DNA from 3 places in the Priestia sp. LL-8 genome. Region 1 is predicted to be linked to each of the others. Evidence: riboswitches for the same ligand, from Rfam matches in the RefSeq annotation. Region 1 holds a riboswitch; each other region holds the start of a gene.
What was found. A riboswitch is a leader RNA that binds a small molecule or an ion and turns the genes downstream of it on or off. The one in region 1 is predicted to bind cobalamin.
Positions count from the first base shown of each region.

Region 2: another riboswitch for cobalamin. It lies ahead of U9R83_RS12950 ((2Fe-2S) ferredoxin domain-containing protein); the one in region 1 lies ahead of metE (5-methyltetrahydropteroyltriglutamate--homocysteine S-methyltransferase).
Region 3: another riboswitch for cobalamin. It lies ahead of U9R83_RS09675 (ABC transporter substrate-binding protein); the one in region 1 lies ahead of metE (5-methyltetrahydropteroyltriglutamate--homocysteine S-methyltransferase).

Region 1 covers NZ_JAZAQH010000001.1:3,385,712-3,388,920, forward strand. Annotated here, with positions in the region: gene metE (5-methyltetrahydropteroyltriglutamate--homocysteine S-methyltransferase) at 1-2,059, opposite strand, end outside; cobalamin riboswitch at 2,210-2,398, opposite strand; SAM riboswitch class I at 2,478-2,588, opposite strand; gene U9R83_RS17585 (hypothetical protein) at 2,668-2,919, opposite strand.
Region 2 covers NZ_JAZAQH010000001.1:2,545,126-2,548,334, reverse strand. Annotated here, with positions in the region: gene U9R83_RS12960 (M42 family metallopeptidase) at 1-145, shown strand, start outside; gene U9R83_RS12955 (hypothetical protein) at 498-656, shown strand; cobalamin riboswitch at 802-980, shown strand; cobalamin riboswitch at 1,099-1,278, shown strand; gene U9R83_RS12950 ((2Fe-2S) ferredoxin domain-containing protein) at 1,379-1,759, shown strand; gene cobJ (precorrin-3B C(17)-methyltransferase) at 1,773-3,209, shown strand, end outside.
Region 3 covers NZ_JAZAQH010000001.1:1,913,987-1,917,195, forward strand. Annotated here, with positions in the region: gene U9R83_RS09665 (YpjP family protein) at 1-565, shown strand, start outside; gene U9R83_RS09670 (thioredoxin family protein) at 755-1,069, shown strand; cobalamin riboswitch at 1,161-1,293, shown strand; gene U9R83_RS09675 (ABC transporter substrate-binding protein) at 1,552-2,511, shown strand; gene U9R83_RS09680 (adenosylcobinamide amidohydrolase) at 2,600-3,208, shown strand.

The sequences.
Region 1 (3,209 bases):
TATGTTTTTCAAACGCATGAATTAGTTCACCGTGGCTTTTAGATGTTTCAATAGAAATCACGTCGGCATCAAGCGCTTTGATTGCATCAATAATCTCTTCGAATTCTGAATAGCACATATGCGTGTGAATTTGCGTCTCGTTTTGCACCGATACCGTTGCTAGCTTGAACGCATACACCGCAGCGTTTAAGTAGCTGTCCCAGTTTTCTCGTTTTAACGGCAATCCTTCACGCAGCGCCGGTTCATCTACTTGAATCATTGAAATGCCCTGACTTTCAAGTGCTTCTACTTCTTTTCTAAGAGCAAGCGCAATTTGATTTGCGACATCGTAGCGCGGGATATCATCACGTACAAACGACCAGTTTAAAATCGTAATCGGACCCGTCAGCATTCCTTTAACCGGCTTATCTGTTAGAGACTGTGCATACACAGTTTCTTTGATCGTCATCGCCTGCTCGTACGATACATCTCCGTAAATGAGCGGCGGCTTTACGCAGCGAGAACCGTATGATTGCACCCAGCCAAACTTCGTAAACTGAAAGCCTCCTAATTTTTCACCGAAGTACTCAACCATGTCCGTACGCTCAAACTCTCCGTGCACAAGGACATCTAAGCCGATGTCTTCTTGAATTTCAATCCATTTTTTGATTTCATCGTTAATGTACGCTTCATATGCTTCATCGCTTAACTCGCCTTTACGCCACTTTAGACGCTGTTGTCGCACTTCTTTTGTTTGCGGGAAGCTTCCAATTGTTGTCGTGGGAAGAAGCGGCAGTTGAAAAGCTTCTTGCTGAACGCGTTGACGTACGTCAAACCGCGTTTGGCGCTTAGCTTTATAGCTGTCCAGCTGCTTCAGCTCTTTTTGCACGTCTTGATGGTTTCGGAAAGATGATCCATTTAATGCTTGAATCGCCTGTTTACTTACGTTTATTTCTTCTTCTATTGCTTCTTTTCCTTGCTGCACCGCTTTTGTTAAAAGCGTGATTTCCTTTAGCTTTTCATCTGCAAAAGAGAGCGCATTTTTTAACACTGGCTCAATGGTTTCTTCATTTTTTACCGTGACAGGAACATGTAATAAACTCGATGAAGGCTGCAGAATCAAACGGTCTTTTGATACGGCTTCTTCAATTTCACTGATCGTTAAAAGCTGCTCGTCCAAGTTTTCACGCCAAATGTTTCGTCCGTCAATCACTCCTGCTGCCAGCACTTTATCAGTCGGAAACCCATATTTATTAAGCGCAGTGAGATTTTCTCCTCGGTCATGTACAAAGTCTAAGCCAATTCCTTCAACAGGAAGAGACACAACTTCTTTGTAGTAATCAACGCTGTCAAAATACGTTTGCAAAATGACTTTGACGTTCGGTGCTGCTTTTTTCAAAGCTTGATAGACTTCTTTGTACAGCGCTAGGTCTTCTTTTGATAGCGTTGTAGCTAAAACCGGCTCATCTATTTGTACCCACTCTACTCCTTCTGCCTGAAGCTCCGCTAAGATAGTTGCATAAAGAGGAATAAATTGTTCAACTACTCTTTTAAACTCACTTTCTTTATATCCTTTTGATAGCTTTACAAATGTTACCGGACCTAAAATAACGGGCTTTCCTTTGATATTTAGCTTTTGTTTTGCTTCTTTGTAAAATTGAAGCGGACGATTTTCTACGAGAGCCGGCTTACGTCCTTCTAGCTCTGGTACGATATAGTGATAATTGGTGTTAAACCATTTTGTCATCGTAGAGGCTACTGCACCTTTTGTTCCTCGCGCAATGTCAAAATACGTTTCAAGCGATACTGGTCCTCCCTCGTACTCAAAGCGCTTTGGCACCAAACCAAACATAACAGCTGTATCTAACACATGATCGTATAAGCTAAAATCGCCGACTGGAATCAATTCAATTCCTGCATCACGCTGTTTTTTCAGATGCCCTAGACGAAGAGCCTCCATTTCCTGCAGAAAGATATCTTTCTCTAGCTTTCCTGCCCAAAACTGCTCAAGCGCTTTTTTCCATTCTCGTTTTTCACCAATTCTTGGATAACCTACATTTGAACTTTTTACACTGCTCATTTTTTCCACTCCCTGTATATTTTTTTATCGGTAAACTAAAAAATCTCTCTTTTCGAAATGAAAAGAGAGATGATACGCATACTTAACTAAAGTTGAGATAGCCTGTTTTTCTCAACACGTATTCCTCACTCCTCTCTATATCCCGTAGAGCTTAAGTGCATACAACAGGCAGGTCTCCTGACTTAGGTTCATCGCTTCCTATCCCTTCCCATTTCAACATGAAACAGTGGTTAATAAGTTGCTCCCCATTACAGTGGCGGGACCGCGCCGGCTTTTTACCGGTCTTCCCTTTTAAGCTGCGTACATTCGTTACACAGCACCTGATGCATTTCTATGAAATTGTTTATTCAAAACACCTTCACATAAAATAAAAAGCCTCTCTATCATGAATAGAGAGGCATAGTATCTATGAAATCCTCTCTTATTTTTCAAAGCTGTACGCTTTGCAGGATGTAGCACCTTTTTAACAAAATTGTTAAATGGTTGCCGGGCTTCACAGGGCCAGTCCCTCCGCCTCTCTCAATAAGAGTTTTAATTGTTTATAATGTTTTGAATTTAGAGTTATCTTAACACCTTACATTTACGTTGTCAAAACAAATTTTAAAAAATCAGTTTTCAGGAGGTGCTGACGCTAATTTTTGCCTTAACAATTTGTAATCATCTTTTCGATGTGTTTCGATCAAGTCTTTTGCTCCTTGATGATACCCTGAAGAATAGATGTACTCTACCGCGGTTTCGATAAGCATTCTCTTTTCTTCCGCACACTCCCGGTCCATTAAAGGGAACAGTCTACCTAAAAGGTCATTTAAATCTTCCTTAATAAAACGATTAAGTCCTTCTTGCATCTTTTCGTTTGCCATGATAGCTCCTCCATTTGCTGTGTATCTTCTAATCCTCTATAAGCAGGCAGTTCACTGTAAATTTTAAGATAAAGTTAAGTCATTAAACAGTATATCAAGTGAATGTTTTTCTTCAATTACATATGTAATACAAATATATGACAAATATAGAGAATATATCATCATTCACTATCTATTATAACGTTTGACTGAGCCTTCTGCTACAAGGTTTCTTTAAACATTATGCACAATCTTCCAAAAGCCTGCCTGTGATTCACAGGCAGGCTCTCTATTAAACTTAGCTTTCTACT
Region 2 (3,209 bases), 840 kb from region 1:
TCGTGCGGGGCATGACATCGTACACGGCTTAATTGGTCCAGGAATTGATTCTTCTCATGCGTTTGAGAGAACGCATCAAGATTCATTGAACCATACGTATAAGCTTCTTCACCACTATGTGCAGTCAAACATGGTTCTGCTTTAAGAAAGGAATATTTAATTAGTGTATTTTTTATGCAGAACAAAGAGCGGGACGGGACTGTGATGTCTGTACTTTCCTTTCCTAAAAAAGAAGCCGACTGTCCGGCTTCTTTTTTTAATAAATACTATATATTTTTTTACTGGTGAAGCAACAGTTGGTAAAAAAGCACCTTTTTTAAAGAGGTATAATACTACTTCAACCTTTTGTACATTTTGTTCATTTACAGAAGTTAAAATGTTTTTAAATTTTTAAAAGTTTCTTGTGACAAGTTTTGTAGAATGGGTTTTCAAAAGGAAATGCTTTCGTCATAATGTGGATATAGCGATCACTACAATAATCGGAGGCGAATCTTTTCATGTGGGTACTGACGGTGTATGCTGGAAAAGAAATGAAAATGTTTGAATTTGAAACTGAAACGCAGGCGAGAGAAGCTTTTGCAAAAACAAATGGCTGTAAAGTTCTTTCAGAAGTCGTGTATTATAATGATCCTCATTTAACATTAGTAGCTATATAATGAAAAACAAGAGCTGACTTTATGCTCTTGTTTTTTTATAGCTTCTTGTATCTTACGAAAAGAATAGAGTTGAAATAAAAAAAAATGTACGCTATGATATGGTAGTTACTTCTATTATTCTGATAGTTTAAAAGGTTCATATATATCAAACAGCAACAGTAAAGATGCCAAGAAGGCTTAATAGGGAAACTGGTGTAAGACCAGTACTGCCCCCGCAACTGTAAGTGTGGACGAACGAGTATAACCACTGTGAAAAAATCACGGGAAGGTTCTCAAGTAGAATGATACACAAGTCAGGAGACCTGTCTTTATTGTGAAGTTTCTATTTCTCCGGGGAGCGGGAAGGGAAACGTTGGCTTAAAGTGGCATTCGTGTACACTCTTATTCTGACGTTTTACCCGCTCGCATATTAGCGAAGCGGGTTTTTCTCATATCCTAAAACTACATATCGTGCAAAAAAGGTGCGCAATGACCACATTGCGTTAAATGGGAAGTCTGGTGTGAAGCCAGCGCGGTACCCGCCACTGTGAAGAGGAGCTGATTGCATATGCCACTGTATTCGGGAAGGCGCAATCAAGTAATGAATCGAAGTCAGGAAACCAGCCTTTTTCTAATGCGAAGCTTACCCTACGGGATATAGGTGGAAGTGCAAAAACTTAGTTTGAATTTTCTGCGCCTCTATCATTGATAGAGGCGTTTTTTTAGTAAAGGAGAGAATGAGTGTGACGACTTGGAACTTGAATGCAACAAAGCATCACGTATTGATTTGTAATGGAAGCAGCTGTATGAGAAAAGGTGGAGAAGAAGCCACGCAGGCTATTCGAAATAAAGTGACCGAACTGAATCTAGATGAAGCGGTTCATACAACCCGCACGCGCTGTAACGGAAGATGCAAAGATGCTCCTGTAGCTATCGTGTACCCTTCAGGAGATTGGTACAAGCAGGTCACTGAAAACGTAGCTCATCGAATTGTTGAAGAGCATTTAGCAGGGGGCTGCAGTATAAAGGAATCGCTTATTTATGAATATGATCAAAATGGTTTCGTTTCTCCAGAAAACAGTGACTCCATAGAAGGAATTGACAAAGTAAAAAGTAACGCATAAAGGAGGAGCTAGCATGAAAGGTAAACTACTAGTTATTGGATTCGGTCCAGGAAGCTTTGAGCATATCACACAGCGAGCAAGAGAAGCCATTCAAGAAAGTGATATGATCATTGGTTATAAAACCTATGTGGAATTAATTCAAGGACTGTTAACGAATCAACAAATTATTAGTACAGGAATGACCGAAGAAGTAAGCCGTGCACAAGAAGCTGTAAAGCAAGCTGAAGCGGGGAAAACAGTGGCGGTCATTTCAAGCGGAGATGCAGGAGTATACGGAATGGCCGGCCTTGTGTATGAAGTGTTGATCGAAAAAGGATGGAAAAAAGAAACGGGCGTAGAGCTGGAAGTAATTCCTGGCATTTCGGCTATTAATTCATGCGCATCTCTCCTTGGGGCGCCCGTGATGCATGATGCCTGTACGATTAGTTTGAGTGATCATCTTACACCTTGGGAGTTAATTGAAAAAAGAATTGAAGCAGCTGCACAAGCAGATTTTGTAGTAGCCTTTTATAATCCGAAAAGCGGAAGAAGAACAAGACAAATTGTGGAAGCGCAGAGGATTCTATTAAAGTACCGTTCTCCTGATACGCCTGTTGGCCTTGTGAAAAGCGCTTATCGTGACCGTGAAGAAGTCGTAATGACGAACTTAAAAGATATGTTAAACCATGAAATAGGTATGCTGACTACCGTTGTTGTTGGGAATTCATCTACGTTCTTTTATGACGATTTGATGATTACACCGCGAGGGTATCAGCGGAAATATACCCTCAATCAAACGGAACAGCCGCTAAGACCGCATCAGCGACTTCGAAAAGAAGCAGAACCATGGGCTCTTGATCAAGAGGAGACTGTACAGCAAACGGCTTCAGCTATTGAAGCTGTTCAGAATAAAAAAGAAGAAAAAACAGCTTCACGAGCTCTTGCAGAAGAAGCGCTTCAAGCAATTTTAGGTGAAACTACTTCTCCGGTCGTACATCAGCCAATAGAGTCTATTTTTGAAGTGGCGGTTAGTCCAGGGCTTGCGAATAAGAAGTTTACGCCCGTTCAAATGACAACACTAGCAGAAGTTGTTGGTGAAAAAGGTACGATGGAGTATACGCCTGATCATCAAATTAAATTGCAAATTCCAACGGCTCATCCAGATGTGATCATTGAAAAACTTCAAGCAGCTTCCTTTTTATTATCTCCGGTCGGAGACGTGTTTACAATTAAAGCGTGTGATTTTTGTGATGGAGAAAAAAGCGACGCCATCCCACATACGGAAGAATTACAAAAGCGCCTCGGCGGAATGGACATGCCAAAAGAGCTGAAGCTTGGTATTAATGGATGCGGTATGGCCTGTTACGGTGCTGTTCAAGAAGATATCGGCATTGTCTATAGAAAAGGTGCGTTTGACTTATTTTTAGGAGCTAAAACGGTTGGGCGCAACGCGCATTCAGGTCAAATTGTG
Region 3 (3,209 bases), 1.5 Mb from region 1:
TACAGTATTTACATTTGGGCTTGTCACTCCACCAGAATATTTATACGTTGATGATGCAAAAGCGGACAAGCAACATAAAGCAGGGTATGTAAGAGAAACAACTCCTGTCACAGCTGTTATAGAAGATATTCATTTGCCATATGAAGAACCAAAATATGAAGACGTTTCATCATTTGTTACGTATGCAATGGAATCAGCTGAAAAACAGTCAGTGGAAAAATTCGGAACAAAAATTGGGCCTGTCATTGAAGATGAATTTCGTCAAGCAGTGTTACCTAAAATTGAAGAAGTGCTGACCGACATTGGCACTGAACGTGAACAGTCAATTCAGAATCTCGAGATAAGCGAGCATCCTGCTGCTGGCTACGGTGAAAAGATTTTCCATGTATATGACCGGGAAACCGGTCAGGACTTAATACGGTTTCATGTACGGCGCGAAAATCCTCCAAAAGATGGATACTGGTTTAATTTTCACTATCATGCGGCTGCAGATAATTTTCAAAAGCATTATGATTTAGGGAAAATTTATTGGAACCGAAACATGCCGCCTAAATGGTTTAGCTGATAATAGACACAACATTCTACGATTTCGAAATGTTAGCTTTTTTTAAGCTAGCATTTTTTTGCGTCTAAAACCGTTATGGTCTAAATAAGCTGAAACATTAGCACAACGATAAAAAAATCGTTTATAATGAAGTCAGACTTCTTACCATAGAATAGTGAGAAGGAACGAATAGATGCCGGAGGTAACACAATGAAACAATTTACGGAAGAAAAACAATTTCGCGAACAAATTAAGAACGAAACACTAAGCGTTGGGATTTTTACGACAACGTGGTGTCCTGATTGCAAACGTTTGGATATGTTCATTGATGAAATCGTTGACGAAAATACAGATAAAGCATGGTTTAAAATTGACAAGGATGAGTTTGAAGAACTTTCTGCTGAAAACAATGTAATGGGTATTCCTTCTCTTCTTGTATATAAAAACGGTAAAAAAATTGCGCACCTGCACAGTGCAAATGCTAAAACGCCTGAAGCGGTCCGTGAATTTTTAGCAACTCTTTAATTCCCTAAGCTGCGAGAGCATTCTCGCAGCTTTTTTTTATGAGAATGGCTATTTCCATTTTTCGATGAGTGGGGTATACTAGGACAAGTGAATAATCGTAAAGCAATAAGGTCTCAATTTAAAGATTGAGTGAAAAGGGAAGTCTGGTGAAAAACCAGCGCGGTCCCGCCACTGTAAGCGCTTTGTGCGTAAGTCAGGAGACCTGCCTTATTGTTAGCTGTGAAACCTTCGAGGAAGGGTGAAGCAGGGTAATGAACATACATATCAAGTATAGTGAACGGATTCTTTTCCTGCTTATCTTGACGTTACCTGCTTTGCTTTCAATTGAAAGTAAAGCTTTTTTATTTTGAAGCTGCCGGCGAGCAGTATACATAGTCAAAGCGGAAAAACGGGATAGCGCTGCTTTTTGCATGATCATTTGCTTTTTCTTTAACGTGGAGGTTTCGTATTCACAATGAACAATATATAGGGGGAGTATTTAAATGAAAAAATGGCTTTCGTATTCCATTATTGCACTGTTAGTCATCGTACTTGCTGCATGCGGTGCAGGCAGCCAAAGCAACAGTGATAAAAAAACGAAGCAAGATACAGCACAAACGTCACAAGCTGCGTTTCCAGTAAAGGTAAAAGACGCACGTGATAAAGAAATTACGTTGAAAAAACAGCCTAAGAAAATTGTTTCATTAATGCCAAGTAATACGGAGATTGTATATGCCCTTGGCCTTGAAAAAGAATTAGTCGGTGTCACAAGCAACGATGACTATCCTAAAAGCGTAAAGAAAAAAGCGCAGGTGGGAGATATGAACGTTAATGCAGAAAAAGTTATCGCTTTAAATCCTGATTTAGTCCTGGCACACGCTTCAAGTATGGGCGTTTCGGATGAAGTATTTAAACAAATTGAAAGTGCGGGTATTCCGGTATTTGTTGTAAAAGATTCAACAACGTTTGATACGGTTTATGATTCTATTACGCAAATCGGTAAATTAACGGGTAAAACAAAAGAAGCTAATCAAACAATTAAAGACATGAAAGAAAAAGTAGCTTCAATTGAGAAAAAAGCAAAAACGATTTCAAAAGAAGATCGTAAAAAAGTATGGATAGAGGTATCAGGAGCTCCTGAGATTTATACAACAGGAAAAGGTACGTTCATGAACGAAATGCTTACTATGATCGGTGCTGATAACGTAGCTGCTAGTGAAAAGGGTTGGGTTAAGTTTTCTGAAGAGCAAGTTGTTAAGTTAAACCCTGACGTTATTATCGCAACGTATGATGCAGACAAAAATGAGATTATGAAGCGTCCCGCTTGGAGCAGCATGACTGCTGTAAAAGAGGGTAACATCGAGAAGGTTGATCAAAACAAAATCAACCGCTTAGGACCTCGTATTGTAGATGGCTTAGAGGACTTAGCAAAAGCAGTATACCCTGAGGTGTACAATAAATAAAAAGAGGGACCATATTCCAGTTCGAATTGAAAAGGGGATTGGTCCCTTTTCACATCTTAAAATTGAAGAACGGCCTGAGCTTTTAATCATGAAAACCGAGACTTCTTATAAAACATACAGCTCAGGCGTTTTAGGAACAGGCATCACGGAAACGGACACCTTTTACAATCGATTTGTTCATAAAGACTATTATTCAGATACGCCTTCTTTAGAGTATGAGCAATATTTGATGAAAGAAAATGTTCGCCATGAGCAAATCGTAGGGTTGATGACAGCCGTTTGGTTAAAAGAAAGAGCAATTTACTGTTATGAAGGCTACGGAGTAAGAGTAGCTTCCGTGATAACGGCTGGCGTAGGAAACGCAGTGGATATTACAGCTGATGAAGCTGTCCCGTTCTATTCCTCTCCCGGTACAATTAATATGTTTTTTTTCGTGGAAGGCACGCTTACGGATGCTGCGTTTTTACAGCTTTTTATTGCGGCTACAGAAGCCAAAACAAAAACGCTGTCACAGCTGGGTGTCATAGATCCAGCTACAAAGACGATTGCTACGGGAACATCTACGGACAGCATCTCAGTTGCAGCGTCTCAGCAAGGACCATTATATGAATATGCAGGCTCTATGACCGCTTTAGGTCAAGCGGTAGCCAAGCTGGTAAAAATAAGCTTAGAGCAGGCACTTAAGGGAAAGAGGTGAA